DNA from 4 places in the Ruegeria sp. C2 genome. Region 2 is predicted to be linked to each of the others. Evidence: riboswitches for the same ligand, from Rfam matches in the RefSeq annotation. Region 2 holds a riboswitch; each other region holds the start of a gene.
The links. Region 2 has a riboswitch for cobalamin ahead of ACR0IV_RS13125 (DUF1636 family protein). Riboswitches for the same ligand answer to the same signal wherever they lie in the genome.
Positions count from the first base shown of each region.

Region 1: it holds a riboswitch for cobalamin, as region 2 does, so the genes downstream of both, ACR0IV_RS07055 (DUF1636 family protein) here and ACR0IV_RS13125 (DUF1636 family protein) in region 2, are expected to answer to the same signal.
Region 3: it holds a riboswitch for cobalamin, as region 2 does, so the genes downstream of both, ACR0IV_RS09950 (energy-coupling factor ABC transporter permease) here and ACR0IV_RS13125 (DUF1636 family protein) in region 2, are expected to answer to the same signal.
Region 4: it holds a riboswitch for cobalamin, as region 2 does, so the genes downstream of both, ACR0IV_RS16550 (hypothetical protein) here and ACR0IV_RS13125 (DUF1636 family protein) in region 2, are expected to answer to the same signal.

Region 1 is NZ_JBQFRZ010000001.1:1,380,866-1,388,503, forward strand. It holds gene recJ (single-stranded-DNA-specific exonuclease RecJ) at 1-738, shown strand, start outside; tRNA gene ACR0IV_RS07035 (tRNA-Glu) at 848-922, shown strand; tRNA gene ACR0IV_RS07040 (tRNA-Glu) at 944-1,018, shown strand; gene ACR0IV_RS07045 (DeoR/GlpR family DNA-binding transcription regulator) at 1,082-1,879, opposite strand; gene ACR0IV_RS07050 (NAD(P)-dependent oxidoreductase) at 2,003-3,073, opposite strand; cobalamin riboswitch at 3,105-3,310, shown strand; gene ACR0IV_RS07055 (DUF1636 family protein) at 3,396-3,776, shown strand; gene cobW (cobalamin biosynthesis protein CobW) at 3,773-4,828, shown strand; gene cobN (cobaltochelatase subunit CobN) at 4,833-7,638, shown strand, end outside.
Region 2 is NZ_JBQFRZ010000003.1:183,491-191,128, forward strand. It holds gene ACR0IV_RS13110 (ExbD/TolR family protein) at 1-22, opposite strand, end outside; gene ACR0IV_RS13115 (MotA/TolQ/ExbB proton channel family protein) at 54-710, opposite strand; gene ACR0IV_RS13120 (hypothetical protein) at 707-1,141, opposite strand; cobalamin riboswitch at 1,309-1,512, shown strand; gene ACR0IV_RS13125 (DUF1636 family protein) at 1,615-1,971, shown strand; gene ACR0IV_RS13130 (ABC transporter ATP-binding protein) at 1,968-2,753, shown strand; gene ACR0IV_RS13135 (ABC transporter substrate-binding protein) at 2,770-3,717, shown strand; gene ACR0IV_RS13140 (FecCD family ABC transporter permease) at 3,719-4,732, shown strand; gene ACR0IV_RS13145 (M56 family metallopeptidase) at 4,881-5,978, opposite strand; gene ACR0IV_RS13150 (BlaI/MecI/CopY family transcriptional regulator) at 5,965-6,360, opposite strand; gene ACR0IV_RS13155 (DUF2160 domain-containing protein) at 6,427-6,828, opposite strand; gene ACR0IV_RS13160 (carbohydrate ABC transporter permease) at 6,837-7,634, opposite strand; gene ACR0IV_RS13165 (carbohydrate ABC transporter permease) at 7,631-7,638, opposite strand, start outside.
Region 3 is NZ_JBQFRZ010000002.1:47,798-55,435, reverse strand. It holds gene ACR0IV_RS09975 (transglycosylase domain-containing protein) at 1-1,172, opposite strand, end outside; gene ACR0IV_RS09970 (P-II family nitrogen regulator) at 1,431-1,769, shown strand; gene ACR0IV_RS09965 (ammonium transporter) at 1,803-3,125, shown strand; gene ACR0IV_RS09960 (amino acid aminotransferase) at 3,195-4,379, opposite strand; gene sseA (3-mercaptopyruvate sulfurtransferase) at 4,379-5,233, opposite strand; cobalamin riboswitch at 5,375-5,586, shown strand; gene ACR0IV_RS09950 (energy-coupling factor ABC transporter permease) at 5,642-6,319, shown strand; gene ACR0IV_RS09945 (CBU_0592 family membrane protein) at 6,337-6,606, opposite strand; gene ACR0IV_RS09940 (helix-turn-helix domain-containing protein) at 6,603-7,166, opposite strand; gene ilvD (dihydroxy-acid dehydratase) at 7,274-7,638, shown strand, end outside.
Region 4 is NZ_JBQFRZ010000006.1:55,901-63,538, reverse strand. It holds gene ACR0IV_RS16580 (hypothetical protein) at 1-362, opposite strand, end outside; gene ACR0IV_RS16575 (histidine phosphatase family protein) at 499-1,062, opposite strand; gene recR (recombination mediator RecR) at 1,141-1,734, opposite strand; gene ACR0IV_RS16565 (YbaB/EbfC family nucleoid-associated protein) at 1,799-2,143, opposite strand; gene ACR0IV_RS16560 (DNA polymerase III subunit gamma/tau) at 2,285-4,042, opposite strand; gene ACR0IV_RS16555 (protein-tyrosine phosphatase family protein) at 4,212-4,715, shown strand; gene ACR0IV_RS16550 (hypothetical protein) at 4,719-5,126, opposite strand; cobalamin riboswitch at 5,215-5,438, opposite strand; gene ACR0IV_RS16545 (alpha/beta hydrolase family protein) at 5,561-6,418, shown strand; gene rsgA (ribosome small subunit-dependent GTPase A) at 6,436-7,515, opposite strand; RNA gene ffs (signal recognition particle sRNA small type) at 7,625-7,638, opposite strand, start outside.

The DNA of each region.
Region 1 (7,638 bases), on a different contig from region 2:
GAAATTGAGAACGCGGTGCGCGCGGCAGCCATGACGCAGGCCGAAGAGCGCGGGCTGGATGCGCCGCTGGTTTGGGCTGCGGGCAACGGTTGGCATCCCGGCGTCGTTGGCATCGTCGCATCGCGGTTGAAAGAGACCGCAAACCGACCCGCCATCGTGATCGGGTTTGACGGGGATGAGGGCAAGGGCTCTGGCCGGTCGGTCTCGGGCGTTGACCTAGGCGCGTCAATCCAGCGCCTCACGGCTGAGGGGCTGCTGGTCAAGGGCGGTGGCCACAAGATGGCGGCGGGTCTGACAGTGATGCGCGATCAGCTGGAGCCTGCCATGGAGCGGCTGTCGGAACTTCTCGCCAAACAGGGCGCAGGCCAAGGCGGCCCAGCCGATCTGAAACTGGACGGGGCGCTGATGCCGGGGGCCGCGACGGTCGATCTGATCGAACAGATTGAAAAAGCAGGACCATTCGGGGCTGCGGCCCCTGCCCCTCGATATGCCCTGCCCGACTTGCAAGTGCGCTTTGCCAAGCGCGTAGGTGAGACACATCTGAAACTGTCCCTGTCCGATGGCATGTCCGGTGGACTGGACGCTATCGCCTTTGGCGCATTCGAGGGTCCGTTGGGAGATCGCCTGTCCAATCACGGCGGCGCTCGGTTCCATTTTGCGGGTCGGCTTGAGGTGAATACCTGGGGTGGCCGACAGAGCGTACAGCTGCGGCTGGAAGACGCTGCAGAGGCCGTCTGACACCTGCTTCAACGCACCTCGAAAACGGTCAAAAAAGTTTCGCAGGCTTGCGTTTTTCGTCTTGCGGGGGGGGAAGGTAAACCGTAAAAGGCCCTCCACAAGCCAGCGTGGCCCGTTCGTCTATCGGTTAGGACGCCAGGTTTTCAACCTGGAAAGAGGGGTTCGATTCCCCTACGGGCTGCCACTTTGCTTGTCTGGACCAAGTGGCCCGTTCGTCTATCGGTTAGGACGCCAGGTTTTCAACCTGGAAAGAGGGGTTCGATTCCCCTACGGGCTGCCATTTTTCCAATCCACTCATCGTGATCTCTGATTGAATGATTGTGGCTACGCTTAAGCGCAACGACTAGCCAGCTTGCCGGTGATTGGTTTCTGCAATCTCGATCCGAATACCCCATTGCTTCAATGCCTTGGCAACATCCCCGGTAGGTGCTTGGTCCGTGACCAGTAGATCGATCATACGCGGCTCGGGTCCGACATAAGGCGCGGTTTCACCAAATTTAAAATGCGCCGCAGCCACAAACAGTCGGTCGGTGTTGCTGGCGACAACAGTCGCAAGGTCTGCCTCAACTGAACTGTGGTACAAGAAACCTCGACGTGCCGAAATCGCATCGATGCTGAGCACTGCGATGTCAAACGCATAACGCTGTACCTGCCGATGCGTGACGTGACCGAATGCGCCGCGCTCATCGCTTTGCAGTTCGCCCCCAAGCAAATGCACACGATTGCCATTGGTTCCGGCCAGGGTCTGCCCCACCCCGATCGAGTTGGTCACGACGGTCAGGTTTCCCGACTGCCGCAGCTCTTCGGCCACATAAGCGGTGGTCGAGCCGACATCCAGAAAGACGGTCATCCCGTCCCGTATCAGGCTCGCCACATGCCCCGCGATCAACCGCTTTTCTTCAGAGTGTTGCGCTATACGGCGAAAAAAACTGGGGTCGCCTTGGGTGCCGGCGAGATAAGCGCCGCCATGCACACGTTCGACCGCGCCCGAGGCTGAGAGCGACTTGATCGTGCGCCGCACGGTTTCCTCAGAGACCCCTAGTGTTTTGGCCAGTTCCGAGTTTCGGGCTGTCCCGCCCAGACGACGGAGAACATCCAGAAGTTCAAGCTCACGATGGGTGTGCGGGCTGCGGGTTTTCACTGGACGCTCCGTATTTCCCAAATTTACCCAAACAAAGACACGGAATGCGGTCAGTGATCAACCCGAAACAGGCCGACCGCTGCAAGCGGCCGACTTGGTTTGGCTCAATGACAACAGACAGGCTTACGGCGCAGCGCGGTTTTGCGGAATGACCTCATAGCCGGGCTCTTCGGGTTCATCATCCAGCATTTCGGGTGGAAAGCCCGGTGCTTGAATCTCAAGTCCGGTCGCATCTTCGAGGCGTTTGATGATGTTCGGGGACAACTCGCGCTCGCCGTAGCGTGCGATGCCGTCTTCGAATATCTTGATCATCACCGGATTCACCTCAAGGGGGACACCGGCGCGGTCGGCAACCTCCTGAAACAGGCCGATATCCTTTTTCACCAGGTCCATGGTGAACGAGATATCGCGTGAACCGTTCAAGATGACCTGGCTTTCGGTTTCGTGCACGAACGAGGTGCCCGACGAAATCTTGATCGCCTCATAGGTGGTTCCAAGATCCATTCCAGCTGCTTTGGCGGTCACCAAAGCCTCGGCGCAGGTGATCAGGTTAGCGGTGGCCAGATAGTTGGTCAGCACTTTCAGCACCGAGGCCGACCCCAGTTCACCTGTGTGCAGAATGCGCCGCCCCATGGTCGTCAGGAAGGGCATAATACGCTCGAACGTTTCGCGGTCACAGCCAGCGAAGATCGAGATATTGCCCGTCGCAGCCCGGTGACATCCGCCTGAAACCGGACAATCCACCGCTGCGCCGCCTTGTTCGATGACCATGGCACCAAGGCGTTTGACCTCAGCCTCATCGGTGGTCGACATCTCCATCCAGATTTTGCCGGGGCCGACCTCGGGCAACATCTCTTGCATCACGGCGTCCGAGGCGGCGGGTGAAGGCAAGCAAGTGATCACCGCGTCGCAATCACGCATCAACTGCGCCGGACTTTCAGCGGCTTTGGCACCCTCGGTGACAAATCGGGTCACCTGATCCGGGTTCAGGTCATGAACCGTCAAATCGATTCCGTTACGCAGCAGCGATCCCGAGAGCTTGCCCCCAACATTTCCCAGCCCGATAAACCCTACTTTCATGCGCCGCATCCTCCTGTTCGCGTCTTGTGATCCATGCCAACACGTCACCACAGATGGATCATGCCGCCCAGCGACCTCGACAGGTCGCTTTTTACCTGCTTCCTCGCTGATCATCGCGACTCGCTTGACAAGCAGCCCAAGCGTGCCGCATGTCCCTTTCGTTGGTGTCTGCGTGCGCAGATGAAAAGGGAATGCGTCAGCGGGTTTTCCGTCAAACGCAGCCGCCCCCGCGACCGTGAACGGAGAGGGTGCCCAAGCCACTGGCCGCAAGGCCGGGAAGGCGGGACATCCGACAGAGGCCCGCCTCTGACATCCGCAAGCCGGGAGACCTGCCAACGCCCGAGATTTAAACCGGACGGGGTGTTCCGGTGTCGGGTCAAAAGCGACCCGCATGAAACCCCGTCCCCCACGAAGAGGATTTGGGGGGATGAGAGACATGACCGAGACCGCTCCGGTCGAGCTGCTGGTTTGCACCACCTGCCGTCGCGGGCTGCCTGTCGAAGATGATGCGCAGCGCCCCGGTGCACTTCTGCACAAGGCGCTTGAGCAGGCCGATCTGCCCGAAGGGATCACCTTGAAAGCCGTGGAATGCTTGTCGAACTGCGATGAGGGCTGTTCCATCGTCTTGCGCGGGGGGCCGGATCGCTGGACCTTCGTGTATGAACACCTCAACGAAACCGACCACGTCGACATGATCGTGGAGGGTGCCACCAAATACCTCGCGACCGAGGATGGTCTGGTCAAATGGCGCGAACGCCCCGAACATTTCCGCAAAAACTGTGCGGCCCGTATTCCCCCGATTGGAGCCCTGAAATGAGCAACCTTGAGAAACTTCCCGTCACTGTGATCACCGGCTTTCTGGGCTCGGGCAAGACAACGCTGGTGCGCCACCTGATGCAGAACCCGCAGGGCAAGCGTCTGGCCGTGGTGGTCAACGAATTCGGCGATGTTGGCGTTGATGGCGATATCCTGAAATCCTGCGCGATCCCCGATTGTCCGGCGGAAAACATCATGGAACTGGCCAATGGCTGTATCTGCTGCACCGTGGCGGACGATTTCATCCCGACCATCGAAGCGCTGATGGCGCTGGAGCCGCGCCCTGATCACATCCTGATCGAAACCAGCGGTCTGGCGCTGCCGAAACCGCTGCTAAAGGCCTTCGACTGGCCTGATATCCGTTCGAAAATCACCGTCGATGGCGTCATCGCACTGGCCGATGCCGAGGCGGTCGCTGCCGGTCGCTTTGCCCCGAATGTCGAGGTGGTGGATGCCCAGCGCATGGCCGATGACTCGATTGATCATGAAACGCCGCTGTCCGAGGTGTTCGAAGATCAGATTTCCTGCGCCGATATCATCCTGCTGACCAAGCCCGATCTGGCCGGCCCCGAAGGTGTCGCCAAGGCCAAAGAGGTCATCGCTGCAGAGGCCCCGCGCCCCCTGCCCGTTGTTGAAGTTGCCGAGGGCGTCGTTGACGTCCGTGTCGTGTTGGGTCTGGAAGCCGCCGCCGAGGATGACATGGACGCGCGTCCCAGCCATCACGACGGTCATCACGACCACGAACATGACGATTTCGAAAGCATCATCGTCGAGTTGCCCGAACAGAGCGATCCGCTCGATCTGGTGGCGAAAATCGAACGTCTGGCCAAAGAACTGAACATCCTGCGCGTCAAAGGCTATGCCGCCGTTCAGGGCAAGCCCATGCGCCTGCTGGTTCAGGCCGTCGGTGCGCGCGTGCGCCATCAGTATGACCGCCCTTGGGAACCAGGCGAGGAACGCCGCTCGCGTCTGGTGGTGATCGCCGAGCATGACGATATCAAAGAGACCGAAATCCGCGATATCCTCGTGGGTGTGACCGAGGCTGCCGAGTAAAGCCATGCACGTCGTCTTCCGCGAAAGCCACGGGTTAGAGGAAACGGAAACCCCGACCGATCTGGGCCAAAGCCCGGCGGATTTGGTGGTGCTGTCCTTTTCCGACAGCGACCTTGGCGCATTCGCGGCAGGCTGGCATCGCGGTGGCGGCCCCGAAGGGCGGATGCCGACGATGCGGTTGGCCAACCTGACGGCGCTGAAACACCCTCTGTCCGTTGACACCTATGTGGAACAGACGTTGGAGGGGGCCAAGGGCATACTGATCCGTCTGATCGGTGGGGTGCCCTATTGGGCGTACGGCTTGCAGCAGGTTCTGGCGCTGGCGCAGGCCAAAGGGATTGCACTGGCCGTGCTGCCCGCAGACGGTCGCGAGGATACGCGGCTGGATGATTACTCTACCCTGCCCGTCTCGACCCTGCGGCGGCTGGCGCATCTGTGCGACACCGGCGGAGAGGTCGCGGCACAGGCGGCGCTTGCTCAAATGGCGCTGGCGGCGGGACTTTACGCCGGGCCGGTCATGGGTGCCAAGACGCTACCCGAATGCGGCGCATGGTGCCCGGATCGCGGTGTAATCCCAGCGGAAAAAGCGTTCACAGGTGACGCGAAACGCATCCTCGTCACCTTTTACCGCGCTTACCTGACCTCGGCGGACACCGCCCCGGTCGCAGCCTTGATCCGCAGCCTGCGTGCCCGCGGATATGACGCTGTTGGTCTGTTCGCTCCATCTCTGAAAGCGCCCGCTGCCGCCGACTGGCTGCGGGATCAAGTCGTTGCGCTAAGCCCGTCCGCGATCATCAATGCCACTTCGTTCTCGGGCAAAGGCGCATCGGGCACCTCTCCGCTCGATGCAGCGGGTGTGCCGGTATTTCAGGTCGCTCTGGCCACCTCGCGCCGCAAGGCGTGGGCCGAAGCCGAACGTGGGCTTTCGCCCGCCGACCTCGCCATGCATGTGGTTCTGCCCGAGGTAGACGGGCGTATCTCGGCAGGCATCGCCTCGTTTAAGGAACCGGGAAAGCGCGACCCGCACCTTGAGTATTCCCGTTTTGCCCATCGGGCTGAACCTGAACGGATCGAAGCAATCATTGATCGTGTGATTGGTTGGCTGAACCTCGACGATAAACCCAAGGCGGATCAAGTGCCCGCGCTGGTGCTGTCCACTTATCCCGGCAAGGATTGGCAAATGGCCCATGCGGTTGGGTTGGACGCGCTGGCCTCTGCCGAGGCGATGCTGTCCGACTTGCAGGCCGAGGGTTATGATACCGCGCCTGCCGAACCGATTGGCGAAACGCTGTTAGAAGCTCGGATTTCGTGGCCGCTGACTAACTATCAAACCACGCTGGCGGACCTGCCCGACCAACTGCGCACCGATCTGCAAACCGTCTGGGGCAAGCCCGAGGACGACCCAACCTTCACTGATGGCGCGTTCCATTTCACTGCCATGCGGCGGGGCCAAGCTCTGATCGCGTTGCAACCGGAACGCGGCACGCCCGAACTGCGGGATGACGACTACCACGACCTGTCGCGCACCCCGCGTCACAGCTATGTCGCCTTCTACCTGTGGCTCCGTAAGGGATTGGGCGCGGATGCGCTGATCCATATCGGCGCGCATGGCACACTGGAATGGCTGCCGGGCAAATCGGTCGCCCTGTCCGCCGATTGCTGGCCCGAAGCGCTGATCCGCGATCTGCCGGTGATCTATCCCTTCATCGTCAACGACCCCGGCGAGGCCGCACAGGCCAAACGCCGGATCGGGGCCGTTACCCTGGGGCATATACCGCCACCATTGAAGGAAAGCGGTACGCCCGACCGGATGGTACGGCTGGAATCGCTGCTTGATGAATTCTCGAACGCCGACGGGCTGGACCCAAAGCGCCGCGACCGGCTGCAGGAAAACATCCGGGACGAAGCGCAAGCCATCGGGCTTGAAAGCGATCTTGGCCTCGATCAAGCCACCTGCACCGCCGAGGCCATCACTCGCATCGACCGCTTCGTCTGTGACATCAAGGAAAGCCAGTTCGGCGACGGGCTGCATATCTTTGGCCGCGTGCCCGAGGTGAGCGGCAATTTTGACCCTGCGCCCTCGGCCCATGCCGAACGCAGTGCCCTGATCGACGCACTGGCGGGTAAACGGATTGAGGCTGGCCCGTCCGGTTCCCCCTATCGCGGTCGCTCGGACGTGCTGCCGACCGGACGGAACTTGTACACCACCGACCCGCGATCGGTACCGACGCGTGCAGCCTATACCCAAGGCGTCAAGCTGGCCGAAGAACTGGTGCGACGGCATTTGCAAGAAGAAGGTGATTATCCCAAGGGCCTAATCGTCGATCTGTGGGGCTCGGCCACCATGCGCACAGCGGGCGAGGAATTCGCTATGGCTCTGCACCTGCTGGGCGTCAAACCTGTCTGGGACAAGGGCTCAGAACGGGTATCCGGAATCGAGGTCTTGCCGATCACCGATCTCAGTCGTCCACGTCTGGATGTCACGCTACGCGTATCCGGCTTGTTCCGCGATGTATTCCCGACCCTGTCAGCGCTCTATGGTCAGGCGGTGCGAGCCCTTTCGGCGCGCGATGAGGCGCCCGATTGGAATCCCTATGCCGGTCAGGAACCGGCGGCGCGCGTCTTTGGCCCCGCCCCGGGCAGCTATGGGTTGAACATGACCCATCTTTCCGAGACCTATACGGACGAAGCTCGCGTTCAGGCCGGCGAGGCGTGGCTCGAGGCCAGTTCTTTCGCGCTGGAGGGGGAACATATCGCCCAAGATAAGGACGGCATCTCGCAGCGCGTCGCCAATGCCGACAGCTTCGTCC
Region 2 (7,638 bases):
TCACATCGATGAGTGGCGTCATCGACAGGGTCCGCCGGACAAATGGCGCCCGGTTACGCATGTTCCGGCACGGCTGAAATGGCCTCGGCTTCTTTGGCCAGCTGACCTGGTACCAACACGGTCCGCAGTGCTTTGTCTGCAAAGACCCGCTCGCGCGCGGTGCGGCTTTCGAACCATGACAGAACCATTGAGGTCGGCATCGCAACCGCCAGCCCCACGGCGGTGGTGATCAGCGCCACCCAGATGCCACCCGCAAGCAGCGACGGGTCAATGGAGCTGCCTGCCTGTTGCAGGCTTTGGAACGCTTCGATCATACCCAGAACGGTCCCGAACAGCCCCAGCAAAGGCGCGAGTTGGGCAACGGTGTCAAGAAGGCGAAAACCGCGCTCCAGCCCTGCCAGGGCCAATCCGGCTTCAGCATCCAGACGATCATCGAGACCGGGTAGATCGGGCGCATCCATGGCTGCACCGACCAATGGGGCCAGATAACTGTGGCTTTTCGCCAATCGCGCGCGTGCAGTCTGATGATCCCCGGCATCCCATGCCGTCAGGGCCTGGGACAGCACCCGATGTCGTCCAACTCCGGTCACGGTGAATTGCCACAGTTTGTAAAGCGTGACGGCCAGAGCCAGCACTGACATCACGATCAGAATGGCCACCACTGGCCCGCCCAGAGCCACGATCTGGCGCAATGCTTCAAGCGCGTTCATCCCAAAAGCTCCACATCTATCCGGCTGGTAAGGTTCAGTCCTGTTGCACAGATATCGCTTTCTGAGCCGTCGACAACGCAGCTGTTTGCGCCATTGATCAGAACGCGCCCGATCGAGTCGCAGTTGAGATCGGGCAGGCCGAACTGACGCACGCGCGGACGGTCTGCCGGCAGATCCCGAAAATCGAACAGAGAAAGCGTAACGACACGGCCCGAGCTGTCGAAAATGACGGTCTCAAAAGCTGCCTTCTCGATATCGCTTCCGGTTTCGTTCTGAACCAGAAAGGTCAAGCGGCAGGCGCCGTTCACCTTTTGCACGGTATTGAGCTCCAGCAACAGTTCCGAGGGGTTGTCGTCAGCAGATTGCGCCAGCGCCGAATTTGTTGATGAAATTGCCAGCACAGCTACCAGAGCGAGGCGGTGATACGGCATGAGCGGGCTCCTGATTGTTTAGCGCTGAGGGTTTGTCCCGCGCATCTTTGCAGGGGTTGATCCCTCTTATCCAATCCAACCGAGACGTGAAAGAGCGGGTGGCGCGATTGTGTCCGGCCGACCGGTAACGCGTGATAACTTTCGTATTGACGCATTCATCGATCTCAGGCACTGAATCCGGTGATGGTTCCCAAGGGTGCGCCCGTGGGATGAAAAGGGAATACGGTGCGGTCTACACTGGCCAAACCCGTAACTGCCCCCGCAACTGTAAGCGGCGAGCGAAGCCAAACAGCCACTGGCCCCAAGGGTCGGGAAGGATGGCCAAGCACCGACCCGCGAGTCAGGAGACCTGCCATCAGTTGTTCAACCAAGCCGGGGCGGGGCGTCCTGGAAGGAGGCTTTGATGGCACGTGATACACGTGTTTCTGTAATCAGCACCTTCGCACTGCGTTTGGGCAGAGGCGGAGGGTTATATGCCTGGCGCACCTGATCATTTTGTTCTGATCTGTTCGACCTGTGCGGCCGCGCAATCAGTGGATGGAGTGCATGATACGCTTCAATCGAAGCTGCCCGAGCATTTTGCGATCCGGGCTGTCGATTGCATGGCAGGATGCGCGCATCCCGTGACCGTAGGCTTTCAAGCGGTCGGCAAGGCGCAGTATCTATTTGGTGATATCCAGACATTGATTGACGTCGAAGCCCTGGCCGAGTTTGCCCATCAATATCAACAGAGCCCGGATGGCTGGACCAAGGCCAGCGAGCGTCCGCGTGCCCTTTACACCAAAACCTTGTCTCGCATGCCCCCGATCAGTCAGGAGGTTTCGATATGACCGTCCAGCCGTTTCTGGTGGCTTCGGATCTCGAATATTATGCCTTGAATGGGGACATACTGCTGCAAGGCGTATCCTTTGAGCTGTCCGAAGGGTCAATACTGGCAATCGCGGGCCCCAACGGTGCAGGTAAAACCACACTGCTGAATTTGCTGTGTGGGGCGGAAGGGCTGGCACTAGGGGATGTTTTGCTCAAGGGGCGCAGCCTCAAGCAACTCTCGGCAAAAGAGCGTGCTCGGATGATCGCGGTGGTCAGTCAGCAAGAGATGCCTGACGGGCGCTTGTCGCTGCGGGATTATGTGGCGCTTGGACAGATTCCGATCCGCGCGGACCGATCTGCAGGTGAACACGCGCAGGAACTCAGCCGTATATTGGAGATTACGGGCCTTGGCGCGCTGGCTGACAAGAAGATGGCCCAACTGTCGGGTGGTGAGCGTCAGCGCGCGCATATCGCTCGGGCGCTGGCACAGAACCCGACTTTGCTGTTTCTTGACGAGCCGACCAATCATTTGGATCCCGATGCGAAGGGGCGGATGCTGTCTCTGGTCGCTGATCTGGGTATTACTGTCGTCATGATCGTGCATGATTTGGTCATGATCCCTGAATTCGCCACCCACGTTGCTCTGATGAAATCCACGCGCCTGACCGGGTTTGGTTCGGTCGACGAGGTACTGACATCGGAACGTGTGCGCGAAACCTTCGGTGTCGATTACCTGCGCTTTCATCACGAAGGCCGCATGATCCCCGTTCTGGACATCCGAAGAACAACGCTTTCCACATAAACTCAGGAGACTATCAATGAAGCAAATCTGGTCCGTGGCGCTGGTCACTGCCATGGCAAGCGGCGCCGCTGCGCAAGAGGTGACGGTTGACAATTGCGGTGAGCCGCTTGTCTTTGATGCCGCGCCAGAACGTCTGGTCGTGCATGATATGAATATGACCGACATGGCCTTTGCGCTGGGTCTGCAGGACAAGATCGTCGGTCTGACCGGCATCACCGGATGGTATAAGACCAGCCCCGAGTTCGACACGCTGCGCGGCGATATCCCTGAACTCGCGCCGAAATACCCGACTGTCGAAAATCTTGTTGCGGTCGAACCTGACCTGTTCTTTGCCGGTTGGTATTACGGTATGAAGCCGGGCGGAGATGTGACCCCCGGCACACTGGAGCCATTCGGCATCAGGACTATGATCCTGACCGAAAGCTGCGTCCATCTGGACAAGGATCGCCCCGAAGCCAGCATGAACCTGCTGTTCGACGATGTTTTGCGTCTGGGCAAGGTCATGCATGTCGAGGACAAGGCCGAAGCGCTTGTGTCGGGCTGGAAAGACGAGTTGACAGCAATCGAAGCTCGGACCGCTGATCTGGCCAAACCGCGCGTGTTCCTGTTGGACGGCCCTGCTGATGCGCCCTTTACGGCGGGTAAGTTCGCCATTCCTGACGCCATGATCGCAGCGGCTGGAGGAGAAAGCGTTACGCACGACATGGATACAAGCTGGGGCCGTACCTCTTGGGAAGCGGTTGCCGCAGCCAACCCTGAATTTCTGGTGCTACTGGATTATCAGACCGGCAATGGCGCGGCAGATACCTTCAAGTTCCTGCAGGAACACCCTGTGATGTCGCAGACAGATGCCGTCAAGAACGAACGCTGGATCGGCCTGCGCTATGAAGAGCTCACTCCGGGACCGGCGAATATTGCTGCGATCTCGAAAATGGCCAAGGCCATGCATCCGGATCTCAACTGATATGGGCCGATTGGGCCTGATACTCTTGCTGGGGGCGGTCGTTCTGGCTGCCCTTTTGCTGATCTCGACTATCTATGGAACCACCTCGATTCCGATCACGGACACATTCGAGGCGATCCTTCTGGGCACCGGCCTGACCGGAGGCGAGATGTCTCCGATGCATCGGATCGTCTTCGACCTGCGCCTGCCACGCGCATTGTTTGCAGCGGTGATCGGCGCGGGCCTGGGTATCGTTGGCGTCGTGTTGCAGACCACCACACGCAACGATCTGGCGGATCCATTTCTGTTTGGCCTGTCTTCAGGTGCTGCAGCGGGGGCCGTATTCGTCATCACTGTAACCGGAGATATTCTGGGCTTCTGGACTTTGCCATTGGCTGCGTTCTGCGGAGGGTTGGTGGCGTCGGGTATCGTGCTCGCGCTGGTGCATGGGCTGCGGACAAGCGCGCCCGAAAAGCTGATACTGGCTGGGCTGGCGGTGTCTTTCCTGTTCTCTGCCATTACAAACTATCTGATCTTCGCGGGCGATAGTCGTGCCGCGCATTCGGTGATTTTCTGGATGCTGGGCGGGTTGGGCCTCGCCCGTTGGGAGACTTTTCCGCTTGTCTGCGCGGGCTTGATACTGATCCTGAGCTACTCACTCTACCGCAGTCGCTGGCTGGATGCTTTGCTGACAGGAGATCTGACCGCAACCACTTTGGGCGTGCCTGTGCAGGGCTTGCGGTTCAGCATGTTCTTCACCGCGGCCCTCGCGACCGCCGTCTTTGTTTCGGTGGCTGGCGTGATCGGCTTTGTCGGCTTGATGGTGCCGCATATCGCCCGAGGAATTGCCGGCCCGCTGCACCGCCATTTACTGCCCACGGCGGCCTTGGTTGGTGCTGCGCTTTTGACTGGCTCGGATATCCTCAGCAGGCTGTTACTTGCTCCGCAGGAATTGCCTGTTGGGATCGTGACCACCTCAATCGGGTCCGTATTCGTATTCCTGTTGCTGTTTCGTACAGCGCGAAAGGTGCATTAGGATTGAAGCTGGTTCTGGCTTGTTTCGAGCCAGATCACACGCTTCGACCAGGTCTTGCGCGCGCATGATGTTCCAGACTTGCGCTTCTTTTCCTGCTCACAAACATGGTTTTGCGCCGCTTTCTGAGACGGCGCAAATATGGACAGGCTTAATTGCCCTGATTTCTTTCGGCCAATCGCTCAAGATTGACGACGGTCGATAGCATGAGTCTGTCATGGCTCCAGTCGTCGGTCTGGCGCATTGAAACTGAGCCGAAAGCCAGTATCCCGGCGAATATCAGCGTGCTACCAAATACCAGAGTGTTGGCCGGGCGAAGCAGAAGAGGCGCATCTGACAGCGCCAGTACCCGCTGACGCAACACGCGCTTGGCGCGGCCACCACTGACCAATGCGACGTCCAGAACGTAGGATCGATCACGTGCCACTATGCGACCGCAATAGTTCAACAGGCAATTGGCGTAGTGCGAAGCGTTCAAGCGTCGTCTCGCCACGATGGATTGATCACAACCCAGTTCACGCAGACGTTCAAACTCATATTTCAGCGCTATGTAGGCGGGGTTCCAGAACATGAGCGGACGCAAAAACTCAAGCATCAGTTGCCATTCTACATCGCCAGCGCGGACGTGCTGGAACTCATGCGCGATGGCAAATCGCAGCTCATCCGGCGTATCGAGCAGGTGCGTGGGCAAGACGACGTGCCTCCGGCGCAATCCCCGCACTGCGAAAGGGACCGATATACGGTCAGACAGGCGAATGTCGACTTTCGACGAACGTCGCCAGAGGAAACTGGCGTTTATGGTTCCGCGAATTCGATATGCAGCATGTGCCACGCGCGCTGTCAAAAAAATTGCCCCGGTGGCAATTGCAGCAAACGCAATCAAGGATAAGACAGAACCGCCACTTAGTACGTTATCCGCCCAACGTTCCCGTATGTTGAGCAAGCTCTCGAATTGGGTGGCTGGCAGGGCGATGTCACCCCGCAGATACGCCGCGACCGCGATGTCACCAAGGGCGATAGGACTGTTAGGCAAGGCCATGCGCAACAACTCGGCCAGGCTGATCGCCAGCAGCGGGCTGAGCACGACGCAGACAAGCAGTATCTTGAACACGCGAAGCTGCGCAAAATACGCGAATTGAAGGGACGTCCGTTTCAAAGCGAAGCGCGACGTCAACCAAATCAACAATGCCAGAACCATCACCAGATTCAGCTCGAGATAGAAGTCGAGTACGGGCTTAACTGCTGTCATTTTGCAGTCTCCTCTCTACCAGTGCCCGAATGTCCTCAAGATCCGTCTCTGTCAGCCCGGCATCGTCGACAAGACGCGCGACCAACGTGGCGGGCGTGTCGTCGAACAATGTACGGGACAGATTCTGTAGCGACCGTGTCTGATACCTGTCTTTTTCCAGAAGCGGTTTATAGATCAGCGTCTTGCCGTCCTTGCGACTTTCGACAAAGCCTTTTTCGTCGAGAATACGCAGGATGGTCGCGCCGGATGTATAAGCCAGATTACGTTCTGGCGGCAGGCGGTCAAGAACGTCACGGACCGAGCCCTCACCAAGTGCCCAGAGTTCATTCATGAACTCCAGTTCCACTTCGGTCAGCAGATTGGATGTCTTTTTCTTTCGCATCGGTCTCGGTTTCGCCATTTCTTAGTATGCCTGCCAGACAAGCATCCTTTCGTTGTTTCGCAAAGCCTAAACTTTCCAGAAAACGAAAATCCCCCAACCGATGGACAAGAATAGGGGTGTCCAGACAGGTTGGCCGACCAGGCCGAGCCAGGCGAGGAAGATGTAAGCGGAACCGAGTAAGGTGATGAATAGCCGGTCGCCCAGCGTGGTCGTCAGGCCCAGAACCCCGCGCCGTTCGATCCCGTCGCGGTACTTGAACCCCTCTAGTAGGCCGATCAACGCGATGGCCGAGAAGATGCCAACGAACAGAGCCAACGTAGCCGGTGTCCAGGCCATCCAGAAATCGGGCCACAAGGGATCGGTCCACGAGAAGCCTTTTTCCTCTTGTTGGCCGACACTGCCCCATCCGGCCTGTTGGGCCATAGCCATGGTCGGCAGGAAAGGAAGGGTGAGAAGGAGTTTACGCATATCGAACCTCACACACGTCCCATCGCGAAACCGCGCGCGATGTAGTTGCGGACAAACCAGATGACGATGGCTCCGGGGATGATGGTCAGCGTACCGGCGGCTGCCAGCAGGCCCAGCTCATACCCCGCACTGGAGGCCGTCCGGGTCATCACGGCGGCGATGGGTTTCGCCTCGACTGCAGTGAGGGTTTTGGCCAGCAGCATTTCCACCCATGAGAACATGAAGCAGAAGAAGGCCGCCACGCCCACGCCTGCCTTGATGTTGGGCAGGAAGATCGTCACGAAGAAACGCGGGAAGGAATAGCCGTCGACATAGGCTGTTTCATCCAGCTCCTTTGGGATGCCGCGCATGAAGCCTTCTAAAATCCACACCGCCAGCGGCACGTTGAACAGGGTATGCGCCAGCGCCACGGCCAGATGGGTGTCGAACAACCCGATGGAGGAATAAAGCTGGAAGAACGGCAAGGCGAACACCGCAGCCGGGGCCATCCGGTTGGTCAGCAGCCAGAAGAACAGCTGTTTGTCACCCAGAAACCGATAGCGCGAGAAGGCATAGGCTGCAGGCAGAGCAACACAGACGGAAAGCACCGTGTTCAGCGTCACATAGAAGATGGAGTTAATGTAACCCCAGTACCATGTTGGATCGGTGAAGATCGTGATGTAATTCTCCAGCGTAAAGGTCTGGGGAAACAGGGAAAAGCCCGACAGGATCTCGTTCGTAGTCTTGAAGGACATTGCCACCAGCCAATAGATCGGCAGCATCAGGAACGCGATATAGAGGATCGGGATAAGGGACCGCTTCTTCATTGCG
Region 3 (7,638 bases), on a different contig from region 2:
TGCAACGCCTCTTCCGCCGATTGCTGAATGCGTTGATCCAGCGTGGTACGGATCACAACATCCTCGGTGGTGTTGCGGGTAAAGAATTCTGGTCCGCTCGCCATGACCCAATCCGCAAAATATCCACCGGCACGCGCTGCCGCCGCCTCGGACAGCTCTGCCGGACGGCTGCGGGCCTCGCTGGCCTGCGCCTGGCTCAGATAGCCCTGATCTTCCATCAGACCGACCACCAACCGCGCCCGATCCTGTGAACGCTGCAGGTTATTCGTTGGCGCATAGCGCGTGGGTGCCACCAACAGACCGGCCAGCATGGCAGCCTCTGCCGGGCTGACCTCGGCTGCGGAGATACCGAAATAGCGCTGACTGGCCGCTTCGAACCCGCGTGCGCCCGCCCCAAGGAATGCGCGATTCAGATAGATGGTCAGGATTTCGTCTTTGGAGTATTTCACCTCCATCGCGATGGCATAAACGGCCTCTTTCGCCTTGCGCCACAGCGACCCCTGCCGACAATCCGACTCATAGGCCGCCTCGGACTCCCAATCAGCTGGATTGTATGGAACGCCCAGACACAGCAGCTTCGCCGTCTGCTGCGTGATGGTCGAGCCGCCATGGCCCGACAACGGCCCGCGCCCTTCGCTGAGGTTGATCCGCACCGCGCTGGCAACGCCGCGCGGACTGACGCCGAAATGGCGATAGAACCGCTTGTCCTCGGTCGCGATCACCGCGTTCTTGAGATGAGGCGAGACGGTATCCGCCGTGATCACCCCGCCGAACTGATCCCCGCGCCAGGCAAACACCTTGCCGTCGCGGTCCAGCAACGTCACCGAACCCTTTGCGCGCCCGTCCAGCAGGGCATCGACGTCGGGCAAAGAAGAGTAGACGACGCCGACCGCCAGCGCCAGCAGCAGGCCCGCGACGGCACCCACCCGCCATGTGATTCCCCAGAACAGGCGCCAAATCCAACGGAACAGACGGCGGAAGATACCGCCCCCCTTGCCGCCCGAACTGCGTCGCGGTTTCCGGCGCGCTGTCTTGCGGGTGGCGGTTTTGCGCGCAGCCGCTTTCTTGCCCGCCGGTTTGGCAGACCGCTTGGTTGCCGCAGGCTTGCGACCCTTCGAGTGGTATCTTTTGTCCGCGACCAATGTCGGCTTGCGGCGCTTGGACTCAGTCATGCTCAAACTCTGCCCGTTTATGCTTTTGCGTCACCATACCTTGGCAAAGCAGCCATGTAGAGGTGTGAATTTCCGGTATTTCCCCTCGCTAAACTGCCTATTATTTCATCTCGTCACGTAGTTTGTGCAAAAATTGTGCAACTTTTCATTCTTTTTCCCGGCGTCACCCCTCCGGAATCGTTTCCTAACGCGCGATGTCACGCTCTTTTTCTGCAGGTGCAAAATACCGGTCTGTCCGGGACGATAGAGGGGAAAGACGTGAAACTGATCATTGCGACAATCAAGCCGTTCAAGCTCGAGGAGGTGCGCGAGGCACTGACCAACGCGGGCGTGCGCGGCATGATGGTGACCGAGATCAAGGGCTTTGGCTCACAATCCGGCCACACGGAGATTTATCGGGGCGCGGAATATGCCGTGAACTTCGTGCCCAAAATCAAACTCGAGATCGTAGTGCCCGCCACCATGGCCGACCAGATCGTCGAGACCATCACCACAACAGCCAAAACCGGCAAGATCGGTGACGGCAAGATATTCGTCCTCGATGTCGAGCAGGCCTTGCGCGTGCGGACCGGGGAAACCAACGAGGACGCGCTTTAAGCGCCCCGCTTCCAAAACATTCGAGGACTGACAATGAACCTGATGAAATTCATCATTCCTGCCGCCGCACTTGTTGTGCTGCCGCAGATGGGGCTGGCGCAAGAGGCTGCCGAAGGCGAGGCTGCGCTGCATACCCAATATATCTTCACTACGCTGCTATTCCTGATGGCGGGCTTTCTGGTCTTCTTCATGGCAGCAGGCTTTGCCATGCTGGAAGGCGGTCTGGTGCGGTCGAAAAACGTCGCAATGCAGATGATCAAGAACGTTGCGCTGTTTTCCTTTGCCGCGATCATGTACTGGCTGATCGGCTTTAACCTGATGTATCCCGGCGACGGCTGGACCATCGCTGGCTGGCTGGGGCCGTTCTTCTCGACCACGCAGCTTGACGCCGTCGGCGTTGCGCCCGCTGATGCAGCGCTCGACTACGCATCGATTGGCTCGGATTTCTTCTTCCAGCTGGTGTTTGTGGCTGCAACCGCCTCGATCGTCTCGGGTGCGGTGGCAGAGCGGATCAAGCTGTGGCCCTTCCTGATCTTCGTCATCGTTCTGACTGGTGTTCTGTACCCGATCTCGGGGTCCTGGCAGTGGGGTGGCGGCTGGCTGTCCGAAGCCGGTTTCTCGGACTTTGCCGGTTCAACCGTTGTACACTCGGTTGGTGGCTGGGCCGCTCTGGCAGGTGCCATCATCCTTGGCCCGCGTATCGGCAAGTATAAAGATGGCAAGGTACATCCGATGCCCGGTTCAAACCTGGCGCTAGCTACTTTGGGTACATTCATCCTGTGGCTGGGCTGGTTCGGCTTCAACGGAGGCTCACAGCTGGCAATGGGTACTGTTGGGGACGTGTCCGACGTGTCGCGCATCTTTGCCAACACCAACATGGCCGCGGCCTCTGGCGCCGTCGCCGCTTTGATCATGACACAGGTCATGTACAAAAAGCCCGACCTCACCATGGTTCTGAACGGCGCGCTGGCCGGTCTGGTCTCGATCACGGCGGAACCGCTGGCCCCGACCCTGTTCGGTTCGCTCTGGATCGGTGCTGTCGGCGGTATCATCGTGGTCTTCGCGGTTCCGATGCTGGACAAGTTCAAGATCGACGACGTCGTGGGTGCCATCCCGGTTCACCTGTTCGCCGGTATCTGGGGCACCATCGCCGTGATCTTCTACGGTGAGGCGAGCCTGATCACTCAGCTGACCGGCATTGTCGCCTACGGCGTGTTCACCTTTGTCGGCGCGCTGATCCTGTGGGTGATTCTGAAATCCACTCTTGGCATCCGCGTCAGCGAAGAGGACGAGATCAACGGCCTCGACATGGCGGAACTGGGTATGGAAGCCTATCCGGAGTTCTCCAAAGGCTAATAGCCAACCACGTACAAACAAAAAAACCCGGGCGTTCGCGCCCGGGTTTTCCTTATTCAATAACGCCGTTCAGACGCCGACATCGACAATCGCCTGCGCCAGAATCGGCACCGTATTGGCGTTCAGACCGGCGATGTTCAGGCGGCTGTCGCCGACCATGTAGATCCCATGATCGTTGCGCAGTTGCTCGACCAGTTCAGGTGCCGCACCAAGGCGCGAGAACATGCCGCGGTGCTGAGCGACAAAACCGAAACGATCCGACCCGCTGAGACGTTGCAATTCGTCAGCCAGTTGCTGACGCAGGCCCAACATGGACAGGCGGACTTCTTCCAGCTCGGCGGCCCAGTCGGCGCGCAGCGCGTCATCATTCAGGATCGTCGTTACCACCCGTGCGCCATGATCTGGCGGAAACGAGTAGTTCTGACGGTTCAGGAAAGCTAGTGTCGATTGGTTCAGAGCCGTTTGCGCCACATCGTCGCTGATCGCCATCAATAGGCCGGTCCGTTCGCGGTAGACGCCGAAGTTCTTCGAGCAGGACGCCGCGATCAGGCAGCGCTTGACCGACGAGGCAACCAGACGGGTCGCCTGAGCATCCTCCTCAAGGCCGTCGCCGAAGCCCTGATAGGCGATATCGATCATCGCCACGAGGCCACGCTCGTTGATCAGGTTCACAACCTCCTGCCACTGCACCATGTTCAGGTTGGCTCCGGTCGGGTTGTGACAGCAGCCGTGCAACAGAACCACGTCGCCCGCATTGGCGGTTTTCAGGTCCTCGATCATGCCGTCGAAATCGACGCCGCGGGTTTCACCGTCGAAATAACGATACTGGACCGTCTCGATCCCCAGATAGTTCAGGATCGACAGATGGTTCGGCCAGGTCGGGTTCGACACAAAAACACGGGCCGACGGATTGGCCATGCGGATCATCTCAAACGCCTGACGACAAGCACCGGTGCCGCCCGGTGTCGCCACGGCGGCGATGTTGGCGCGCGGGACCGATGTACCCAGAATCAGACCAATCATGGCATCGGCATAGGCTGGGTCACCGGCCAAACCGGTATAGGCCTTGGTCTCCTGCTCTTCCAGAATGCGCTTTTCAGCCGCTTTTACGGCGCGCATGACCGGGGTGATGCCCTCAGCGTTTTTATAAACGCCAACCCCCAGGTCAATTTTCTGATCGCGCGGGTCATCGCGATACATCTGCATCAGCGCCAGAATCTTATCGGCTGGCTGTGGCTTGAGGTTCTCGAACATCAGTTCTCTCCGGTTGCGACGGGCAGGGTTGGGAAGGCACCCCATTCAGCCCAGGAGCCGTCATAAAGCGAATGATCTTTTTTACCCATGCGTTCAAGCGCGAGGCTGAGGATCGCAGCCGTGACGCCCGAGCCGCAGGATGTGATTGCGGGCTTCGACAGATCTACACCTGCGGCCTCGAATATGGCGCGGCACTCTTCCGGCGACTTCATGGTGCCATTTGCGTTCAGCAGCGTGCCAAAGGGCACATTGCGAGAGCCTGGAATATGACCCGAGCGCAAACCTTCGCGTGGTTCTGGCGCGGTTCCGGCAAAGCGGTCGGTCGAGCGCGCATCGATGATCTCATGATCGTTCAGCTTGGCCGCAGCTGAAACCTGCGTCACGTCACGTACCAGATGGTTTTGTACGCGAACGGTCATGTGGCGATCGCGAACGACGGGCGGCAGGTCCTCAATCTCGCGACCTTCGGCCTGCCATTTCGGCAGTCCCCCATCCAGAACGGCAATATTGTCCTGACCCATCAAACGGAACAGCCACCAGACGCGTGCGGCAGACATCAGCCCGGCCCCGTCATAGACCACGACCTGATGGCCGTCGCCCACCCCCATCGCCCGCAGGCGGGACATGAATTTCTCGACCGGAGGTGCCATATGCGGCAGGTCCGAACGGTGATCGGCAATGTCATCAATGTCAAAGAACCGTGCACCGGGGATATGGCCTGCATCATACTCGGCCTTCGCATCGCGGTTCTGCGCGGGCAGATACCAGGACCCGTCCAGAATCCGCAGATCCGGGTCCTTGAGATGCGCGGCCAGCCAGTCTGTGGATACGAGAGTTTTCGGATCGTCCTGCATCAAAGCCTCCCCTGAGCGAGCTTGGATTTTCCCTATATGGGCACGGCCAAACGTTCAAGTCACGCCGCAGTTCAGAACCCGCGCGGGGACAGTTTTTTTCCAACCACATGCTTGGCGTGCTTGACAGACAGCATTCTGTGGCAGAAATCTGTGCGACATGGTTCCCAAAGGGGTTTCCCCAGAGGGATGAAAAGGGAATCCGGTGCGACAAATCCTGTCAATTCCGGAACTGCCCCCGCAACTGTAAGCGGAGTATCGCCCCATCAGGGCCACTGACCGAAATGATCGGTTGGGAAGGCCGGGATCGATCCTAATCCGCGAGTCAGGAGACCTGCCATGCACAAACCGGGCATCCGCCCAATTTCAACACGTTTCTACCGTCGGGTGTGACGGTAAGGAGAACAAACTATGCATATCGAACCGGGCGTCGTAAACGGCGCCAAACTTGTCCTGAGCTATGCCACCGCGGCCGGGGCAGGGCTTTATAGTCTGAAGCTGGCGTGGGAGAGCGTCAAAAACAGTGGTGTTGCAAGCCTTGCAGTGCGGTCTGCCCTGACAACCGGCCTTGTTTTCACATTCTTTGAAGTTCTGCCTCATTTCCCGGTGGGAGTGTCAGAGGTGCACTTTATTCTGGGCTCGACACTGTTTCTTTTGTTCGGTGCCGCCCCGGCTGCGATTGGCCTGATCCTGGGCCTCTTTGTTCAAGGGTTTTTCTTGGCACCCTTCGATCTACCCCAGTTCGGAATGAACATGACGACGTTGCTGGTGCCTCTGTTTGCCTTGCAGGCACTGGCAAACCGCATCATTGCGCCGAATACAGCCTATGTTGACCTCAAGTATTCTCAGGCACTTGCGCTGTCGACCGCCTATCAGGGTGGTGTCGTGCTCTGGGTGGCCTTCTGGGCGTTCTACGGTCAGGGTTTCGGTGCCGAAAACATCGCCGCCGTGGCCAGCTTTGGCGGCGCTTACATGATGGTTATCCTGATTGAGCCCCTGGCCGATCTTGCCGTTCTTGCGGTTGCGAAATCCATGAAGGGTCAGAACAAGCTCGGCCTGTTCACGCCGCGCCTTCTCAGCGCAGCCTAAGCATCCTGCGCCGCGCACTACTTTGCGCGGCGCAACCTGAAATACTGAATGATCCCGATCATGCTGATCAGAATCCAGAACCCCTCGATCAGCATCGACGCCAGATTGAAATTCTCGAGCAGCGAATAGACGATCAGAACCGATCCCAAGAGGTTCACCACCGGAAACGCGAGATCGTCAGAATTCATCATCCGCATCTGTGTCGCAAAATAGGCCGCGACCACGATCAAAGCCCCAAACGAGCCAATAGCGTCGACGATGGTGAGGCTGTCGAGAACTGCAATCATAAATGGGCCTTGCCGTTTTCAGAATACTCGTTGTGCTGGGCGTAGTGGTGCATGTTCAGGAATGCGGCACCCTCTGCACCCGCGCGGTATCCATGGGGGACATCAGCGGCAAAGCGCAAGCCCTGCCCGGCCTGCAATGACACCCATTCCCGATCGCGCAGGATCTCGAGCGTACCTGAAAGCACAAACACCTCCTCGGTCACACCAGCGGCATGGGCGGGGGATTCGTGGCTTTGGTTCGGATGCAAGCTGACGTGAAATGTCTCGGCCCCTAGGGCGGGGTCGAAGGGAAAGACGATCTTGACCTCTATGGTCCCGGGGAAGGTCACGGTCTGGAAAACCGACGGGTCACCCAGCGCCGTATCGATCAGCGCGCTGAGTGGTAGCTGGAAGCCTTTGGCGATTTTCCACAAGGTCGCGATGGTGGGGCTGGATTCGCCGCGCTCTATCTGGCCCAGCATGGCTTTGCTGACCCCGGTCATTTCAGCCACCTTCGACAGGCTCAGCCCGGACGCCGTCCGCACGTCCCGTAATTTCAGCGTTATGTCGTCCGGTGCCATATCATCAACTTCCGAATCCTCTTGTACGTTATAGCGCACATGTGATACGTGCGCTATAACGCACGAACCCCAAGACATGCAACCCGAGGCAAAAGGGAAACAGCATCATGCCATTGTACCGATCCAGAACCTCTACCCATGGCCGCAACATGGCCGGTGCCCGCGGTTTGTGGCGCGCCACCGGTATGGGCGACGATGATTTCGGCAAACCGATCATCGCCATCGTAAACTCGTTCACCCAGTTTGTGCCCGGTCACGTCCACCTGAAGGACCTTGGCCAGATGGTCGCGCGCGAGGTCGAGGCAGCGGGTGGCGTTGCGAAAGAGTTCAACACCATCGCGGTAGATGACGGCATCGCCATGGGTCATGACGGGATGCTGTATTCGCTGCCCTCACGTGAGGTGATCGCGGATTCGGTGGAATACATGGTCAACGCACATTGTGCGGACGCGATGGTCTGCATTTCGAACTG
Region 4 (7,638 bases), on a different contig from region 2:
TTTACGAAATTCCGGTCGGTGAAGAACACGGTCGCACCCGGCACATCGCGCTCATTGAACCCTATGGCCGTGGCATCATAGCTCTTACCGTCCAGATCAAAGCGGATCGGATAGCTTTTTCCCTGTTCAATATCGCCCCAAGCTTTGTTGTAGACAGCGAAATACCCGCGATTGTCCAGCGCATCATAACCGAGCCGCACCACCGAGAGGTCCTGATACACCGTCTGGATCAGGCACCCATTCCCAAGCGCAGGGTCCATCATGATGTTCCAGCCTTCGACAAAGCCTTTGTCGACAAGGTCTTGCGCGAGGGCGGAGGTGGCTGTGAAGGCGGCGAAGGTGAGGGCGAGAAGGCGGGTCATCGGGGGCACTCCAAATATTCGCTGAATCTAACTACCTTTAGAGTAGTTCTGATATCTCCCAAAGGCGTTTTTTAAGCCGTGCAAATCCAAGTTGTGTTGATGTTGCCACTTCGAATTCCAGGCAAAACTCGTTCGACTAGCTCAAGATAGTCTCAACGCCCTTTGAAAGATGGAAAACACATCCTTGCGTTCTCGGCAGCTGCAGAAGTTCATTCAGATCAAGCCCCAACCAAAGCCCTCGCAACACCAGCGACGTAACGCCATGCGTAACAATGATTGCAGGTTCATCCTGTTCACTCAGAAAAGAATGAACCCTCCCAAAGATCGCATCAAAATTTTCTCCGTTGGGACTTTGGAAATACCAATGGTAGCTTTCGTAGGAACAGTCGATTTGCGTCCGGATGAATTCTCTGGTGGCCCCTTCCCATTGGCCGAACGCGATCTCCATTAGCCGATCATCGGGCACTGCCTTTTGGTGGTGGGCAATTGCCAACCGCGCTGTGTGTTGTGCCCGCTCCTGTGGGCTGACAAAGACTCGCGAGGGGGCATTCGGTATCCGACTGAGAATCTCCTTTTGCTTTCGGGCCTGAAACTTGCCGGTTTCAGTGAGTGGAGAATTTTTGCGGCCTTGGAATTTACCAAGTGTGTTCCACTCGGTTTCGCCGTGTCTCAGTACAAAAAGGTCGGGGTATTTACTCAAGACATGCACCTGAATTGAATGCAATTTGATTGTTGGATTTGGTGGCACTAGCAATGTCCGCAGATAGACAATGCCGATCTAGATCTCCTTCCGCGCCCGCAATGCCGCCGTGATTGTTCCGTCGTCCAGATAGTCCAGCTCGCCCCCAATCGGTACGCCTTGCGCCAATGAGGTCAGGCGGACCTGTCCCTCCAACTGATCGGCGATGTAGTGGGCGGTGGTCTGGCCATCGACGGTTGCGTTCAGAGCGAGGATGATCTCGGTGATCCCCTCGGCCACGACGCGGTCTTTTAACCGAGGAATGCGCAGCTCTTCCGGGCCGACCCCGTCAAGCGCTGAAAGCGTACCGCCCAGAACGTGATAACGCCCCTTGAACACACCGGCGCGTTCCATTGCCCAGAGGTCGGCTACGTCTTCGACCACGCACAGCTCTCCGGTCGCGCGATCCTCGCTATCGCAGATGTCACAGATATCGGTGGTGCCCACATTGCCGCAATTCAGGCACTCGCGGGCGGTGATGGCCACCTGTTGCATCGCGTCCGACAGCGGCGTCAGCAACAAGGCGCGTTTGCGGATCAGGTGTAGCACCGCGCGGCGGGCCGAGCGGGGGCCGAGGCCCGGCAGCTTGGCCATCAGGTCGATCAGATTGTCGATGTCACTGTTCGAACTCACTGCGCGTCCTCCTGCAAATGGGCCGGACTTGGGTGCCTAGCCTCGACTCCGTCAGGAGTGCCTATCAGAACGGCAGCTTGATGTCGGCGGGCAGGCCCATGCTTTCGGTAAGCTTGGCCATCTCTTCCTGCGAACGCTCGGCGGCTTTGGTTTGCGCGTCCTTGATCGCAGCCAGGATCAGATCCTCGACCACTTCCTTGTCGTCGCCGTTGAAGATCGATGGGTCAATATCGAGCCCTTTGAGCTCACCCTTGGCCGTGGCTGTGGCTTTGACAAGACCGGCACCGGATTCGCCAACAACCATCAGATTGTTCAGCTCTTCCTGCATCTCGGTCATCTTGGTCTGCAGGTCCTGTGCGGATTTCATCATCTTGGCCATGTCGCCCAGACCGCCGAGTCCTTTGAGCATCGATATTCTCCTGTAAATCGCGTTGCCGTCTAAATACGGGTGGCGCGGACCCGGCACAAGGGGCGAGGCGCGTCCCGTCCGTCGCCAAAGTCTTTGGGAAGGCCCTTCCGCCGGTTGAGCCTCACAGGTATCGCCTCGACCTCAATCCTCCTCGAACGGGTCCCATTCGTCTTCGACCTCAGGCAGGGCTTCGGTTTCGACCTGCGCCGCGCGTTGCTCAGGGGTTTCGATCTTGGTGATTTTGGCCTTCGGGAATTGCGCCAGCACCGCCTGAACCAAGGGGTGTTCGGTGGCCACATGCTTCAGCGCCAATTCTGCCTCATCGCGAATTTCAGCAATCGTTGCTGCATCGCCATCGGATACAATCGTCACGGCCCATCGATTACCAGTCCAGCGCTGCAAAGCTGATCCGAGCCGAGGGGCAAGGTCCGCGGGCGCATGGGGGGCGGGAGTAAACTCGATCCGACCCGGCTGATAGGAGACCAGACGTACACCGTTTTCAACTTCGACCAGAAGCTTGACGTCCCGATTGATCCGGATCAGTTCGACCACATGGTCGAAAGTAGGGTAGCGGGCCAGAGCGTTCGCCACGTCCTGGGCCAACGCTGCCGAGGGCGCGCCAGCTGGGTTGCGCGTTGCCGCATAGGTCGTTTGCGTCGCAACGGGGGTTGAGACGTTGCTCTGCGTGGCTGCCGGCAAGCCGCCTCCCGGCCCTCCGTTTGGAGGAGGCATGGGCGCATCCTGAAGGCGTTTTATCAACTCCTCAGGGCTGGGCAGGTCGGCCACATGAGTGAGGCGGATCACGGCCATTTCGGCGGCCATCATCGCGTTGGGCGCGGCGGCAACCTCTTCGAGTGCCTTCAGCAGCATCTGCCACATGCGGGTCAACACGCGCATCGGCAGGGCATCTGCCATCTGCTGGCCCCGGGCGCGCTCATCGGGCGAGACGGTAGGGTCTTCGGCGGCGTCTGGCGTGATCTTCACCACCGAGACCCAATGGGTAATCTCGGCAAGATCACGCAGAACGGCCAGCGGGTCTGCCCCTTCGGCATATTGGGCGCTGAGCTCGGTCAGGGCACCGGCAGCGTCGCCGCGCAGGATCATATCAATCAGGTCGAGTACCCTGCCACGATCCGCCAAGCCCAGCATCGCGCGCACCTGATCGGCGCTGGTTTCGCATGCGCCATGGCTGATCGCCTGATCCAGCAACGAGGTCGCGTCGCGGGCAGAGCCCTCGGCGGCGCGCGTGATCAGCGCCAGCGCATCTTCGGCGATTTGCGCGCTTTCGGCATCTGCGATCTTGCGTAGCAGGCCGATCATATCTTCGGGCTCGATCCGGCGAAGATCGAAGCGCTGACAGCGAGAAAGCACCGTGACCGGAACCTTGCGGATCTCGGTGGTGGCAAAGATGAACTTCACATGCTCGGGCGGTTCCTCAAGCGTCTTGAGCAGCGCGTTGAAGGCGCTGGTCGAGAGCATGTGAACCTCGTCGATGATGTAGATCTTGTAGCGGGCCGAGGCGGCGCGATATCGGACACTGTCGATGATCTCGCGAATATCATTCACGCCAGTACGGCTGGCGGCGTCCATCTCCATCACGTCGACATGGCGGCCCTCCATGATGGCCACGCAATGTTCACACTGGCCGCAAGGTTCGGTGGTGGGTTTGCCTTCGCCATCTGGGCCGATGCAATTCATGCCCTTGGCGATAATCCGGGCGGTGGTGGTTTTACCGGTGCCGCGGATGCCGGTCATGATGAAGGCCTGCGCGATGCGGTCGGCCTCGAACGCGTTTTTCAGCGTGCGCACCATGGCGTCCTGGCCAACCAGATCGGCGAAGGTTTCCGGGCGGTATTTTCGGGCAAGCACCTGGTAGGCGGGGCTGGGCGTGTCGGTCATGTCTGCTTTCGCGGATTCGAGTTCTGCCGCAGCGTAGAGGCCGCCGCCGTCCGCGTCCACCGCCCGACCGGATGATTTTCGTTTTGGAATGCGGGACGGGGCGGTTAAGATCAGACACTTGAAGACCCGTAGAAAGATCTTCTGATTAACGTTTCGGGGGGAACGTATAATGTCTCAGATGGTTATCCATGCACTTCAGGTTGGCGGAGGAACGCTCGCGCTGACATCGATGCCGGGTCGGGGTGGCGATTATCAAGGCGATCTGGATGCCGTCGCCGATTGGAAGCCCGGCCTGATCCTTTCAATGGCAACCGAGGTCGAGATGATACTCGATGGCGCCAGAGATTTCGGTATCGACGTTCGGAACCGCGCCTGCCGATGGGTTCATCTGCCGGTCGAGGACTATGGCACGCCATCACCCGAGGTGGACGAACGTTGGGTCGAAGCCAGTGCCGCAGTGCGTCATGCGCTGTCTGGTGGCGGGCGTATTTTGGTTCATTGCAAGGGCGGATGTGGTCGATCTGGTATGGCTGTACTGCGTTTGATGATAGAATGCGGCGAGCATCCGGATGCAGCGTTGCAAAGGCTGCGCGCGTTGCGACCCTGCGCTGTTGAAACCGACGAGCAGATGGAATGGGCGATCGCGCCCGCCGGTATTCTGGCTGCGGGCTGACTGTCAGGCAGACGGTCGGTATTCGGGTTGCACCGACGTAGTCTGGGCAAGTGTCAACACTTCGAGCATCGCGCATGGCGGGTTCGACAAGATACTTGTCGACAGTGCTGCGGTCTCGGTGCCGAACAAAAGGTCTGCGTAGCTGTCCAGATGCTCAATCGCGTCGTCTGATCCAGCACCGCAGAACACTCTGACTTCGTCGGCGCGCGCGCGAAAACGGGCGGTGCACCCATCCGTACAATGCGCCAGTTCGCTACTGCCCTGAATCTCGAATTCTGTAGTTGCCGCAGGGGCTGATTCCGCCATCGAGGTGGCCAGCGCCCGTGCGATTCGCGCCAAAGCCGGACAGGTTTTCCCCGTCCTTTGGCAAATTGTTGCCGAGAACTGGTGGGTTCCGGTTTTCCATATCATGATGCGCCCTCCGCGCGTGGGCTGAGGGTGTGAAACAGGTGGGACAGCACAGTGCAGTCTGGACCTGCCCGGACACCCCGCCCGAGTTTCAGTTTCGGTTCCGATGGCAGGTCTCCTGACTTGCGGGTCATCGCTTTGCCGACCTTCCCAGCCTTCAAGGCCAGTGGCGCTACGGCATTGCTCTCCGCTTACAGTTGCGGGGGCAGTCGCGGATTTGGTCCGTTCCGGATATTACCGGGCAGGGCCGCACCGTGTTCCCTTTTCATCCCGGCCTCGAACGAGGGAGCGGGAACCATCACCACATCGCTAGCGGTTGCGCACTTCCCGAGTCAAGCGGATTGAATGCCACAAGCTTACCTTTGGTCCAGCCACGTCAACCTTGACTCGAACGCGATCGAGTGAACTGATCGGTTCAGATAACGCATGAGGATCAGATGTTGGACGCTCAGCAAACCGTGATGACCGAGGAGTTCCGGTTCCCCGCCGGGCACGCGATGCTGTCCGCCCGCTTGTATCGGCCTGCGACCGATCCGGAAACGGTTGTGGTCATTAACAATGCCACAGGTGTACCACGAGATTACTATCAGCATTTTGCGCGTTGGCTGGCAGCTGAGCGCGGAATAGCCTGCCTGACCTACGACTACCGGGATTTTGGTCACTCGCTGACCGGGTCGCAGAAGGCCTCGACCGTGACAATGGCAGACTGGGCGCTGGTCGATATCCCTGCCGCACGGGCCGAGATGCGGCTTCGGTTTCCGGGTGCCAAGCTGTGGAGTATTGGCCACTCGCTTGGTGCGATGCTTGGGCCGGTGCAGTCGGATATCGAACAAATAGATCGGATGATCTGCGTCTGTTCAGGTCTAGTGACGCTCAAAGATCACCCGTGGCCTTACCGCGCGCTGGCTGCGTTGTTCTGGTATGGCCATGTGCCGTTGTTGGTCCGTGCTCTGGGATATCTGCCGGGCAAGGCGGTCGGTTTTGGTGAGGATCTGCCCGCGTTGATCTATTGGCAATGGCGCAAGTGGTGCACGGCTCCCGACAGCTATCTGCCCGAGATCGGAGAGACGCTGCCTCAGGCCCGTTGGTCCACCGCAGGCGGGCGTGTTGATCTGTTCGCCTTTGAAGATGACGAGATGGTGCCACCCGCAGCCGTGTGGCGGCTGGCCGATCTTTACGGCTCAAATGCCCATCGTCACCTGTTGTCGCCGCAGGAATTTGGTTTGCCAAAAGTTGGACATATCGGAGCGTTCGCCCGACGAAACGCAGCGGTTTGGCCCCGCCTGATCGACTGACCAGACGGGACGTTGCCTCACAGCTTCTTGCGCGACTTTTTCTGCTGCGTGACACTACGCACCATCTTGCCGAACGCTTTGTCCCGCGCGCGGGATTGAGCGATGGTTTCCGAGTTGCGCTGATCCTCGCGCCGCAACTTACGCCAACGCTCCAGCCGGGACGGGTCAAGCGTGCCGCTTTGGACCGCGACCTGAACCGCACAGCCGGGCTCGGTTTCGTGCTGGCAATCCGAGAAACGGCAATTCAGGCTCAGCTCCGTGAGGTCCGAGAAGACCTCATCGACTCCGTCCTGTGCATCCAGCAAACGCAGCGCCCGCATGCCGGGCGTATCGATCAGCCAGCCACCATTGCGCATCTGATGTAACGCGCGCGCGGTCGTGGTGTGCCGGCCCCGTGCGTCATCCTCGCGAATGCCCGCCGTGGCTTTTTCCTGCCCGGTCATGCCATTGGCCAGCGTGGTTTTACCCACTCCGGATGAGCCCAGCAGCGCACCGGTCTGACCCTTTGGGCACCACGAAAGAACCTGTTCGATCGCAGCCGGGTCCAGTGCATTGATCGCCAACACAGTCAGAAACGGATCGATGGCTTGCGCCTTTTTCACAAAGGTCTCGGGTGCATCGGAATTGTCGGCCTTGGTCAGCACGATCACCGGATAACACCCGGCCTGATGCGCAAGCGCCAGATAGCGTTCCAGCCGGGGCAGACTGAAATCGGCATTGCATGAGCTGACGATGAACAACACATCGACATTCGCGGCGATTAATTGTGCCGAAGCACCTGTGCCCGCAGCGCGACGCTGCAGCAGGCTGCGCCGGTCCAGCAGGTGGTGCACGCGTCTATCATTGTCTGCCAACACCCAGTCCCCAACCGCATAGTCGCCGGTGGGGTGGTTGGGGGTCAGCAACGGGATCTCGCCGTTGGGGCCAAGCCCGATCAACCGATCCCGATGAACGGCTGTGATGCGAAAGGGATTGCAGGTTGGGTCAGCCACGTGTTGCGCGGCAAAATGTGAGGACCATCCGAGGTCCGATAAAGAAAGAGACATTGGTCTGCCTGTTGTCAGAAACAGCGTGTCCGACAGATGGCGATCGCGCATCCGCTGGTCATGTGTTCAGGCAGTCAGAAGATCGTGTCGGATCAGAACCCGGCTGCCCGAAGGGTCATTGCTACAATCATAAAGCCCTCCTGTGGCTCAGGGGTTGATAAAGTGAGAGGCTGG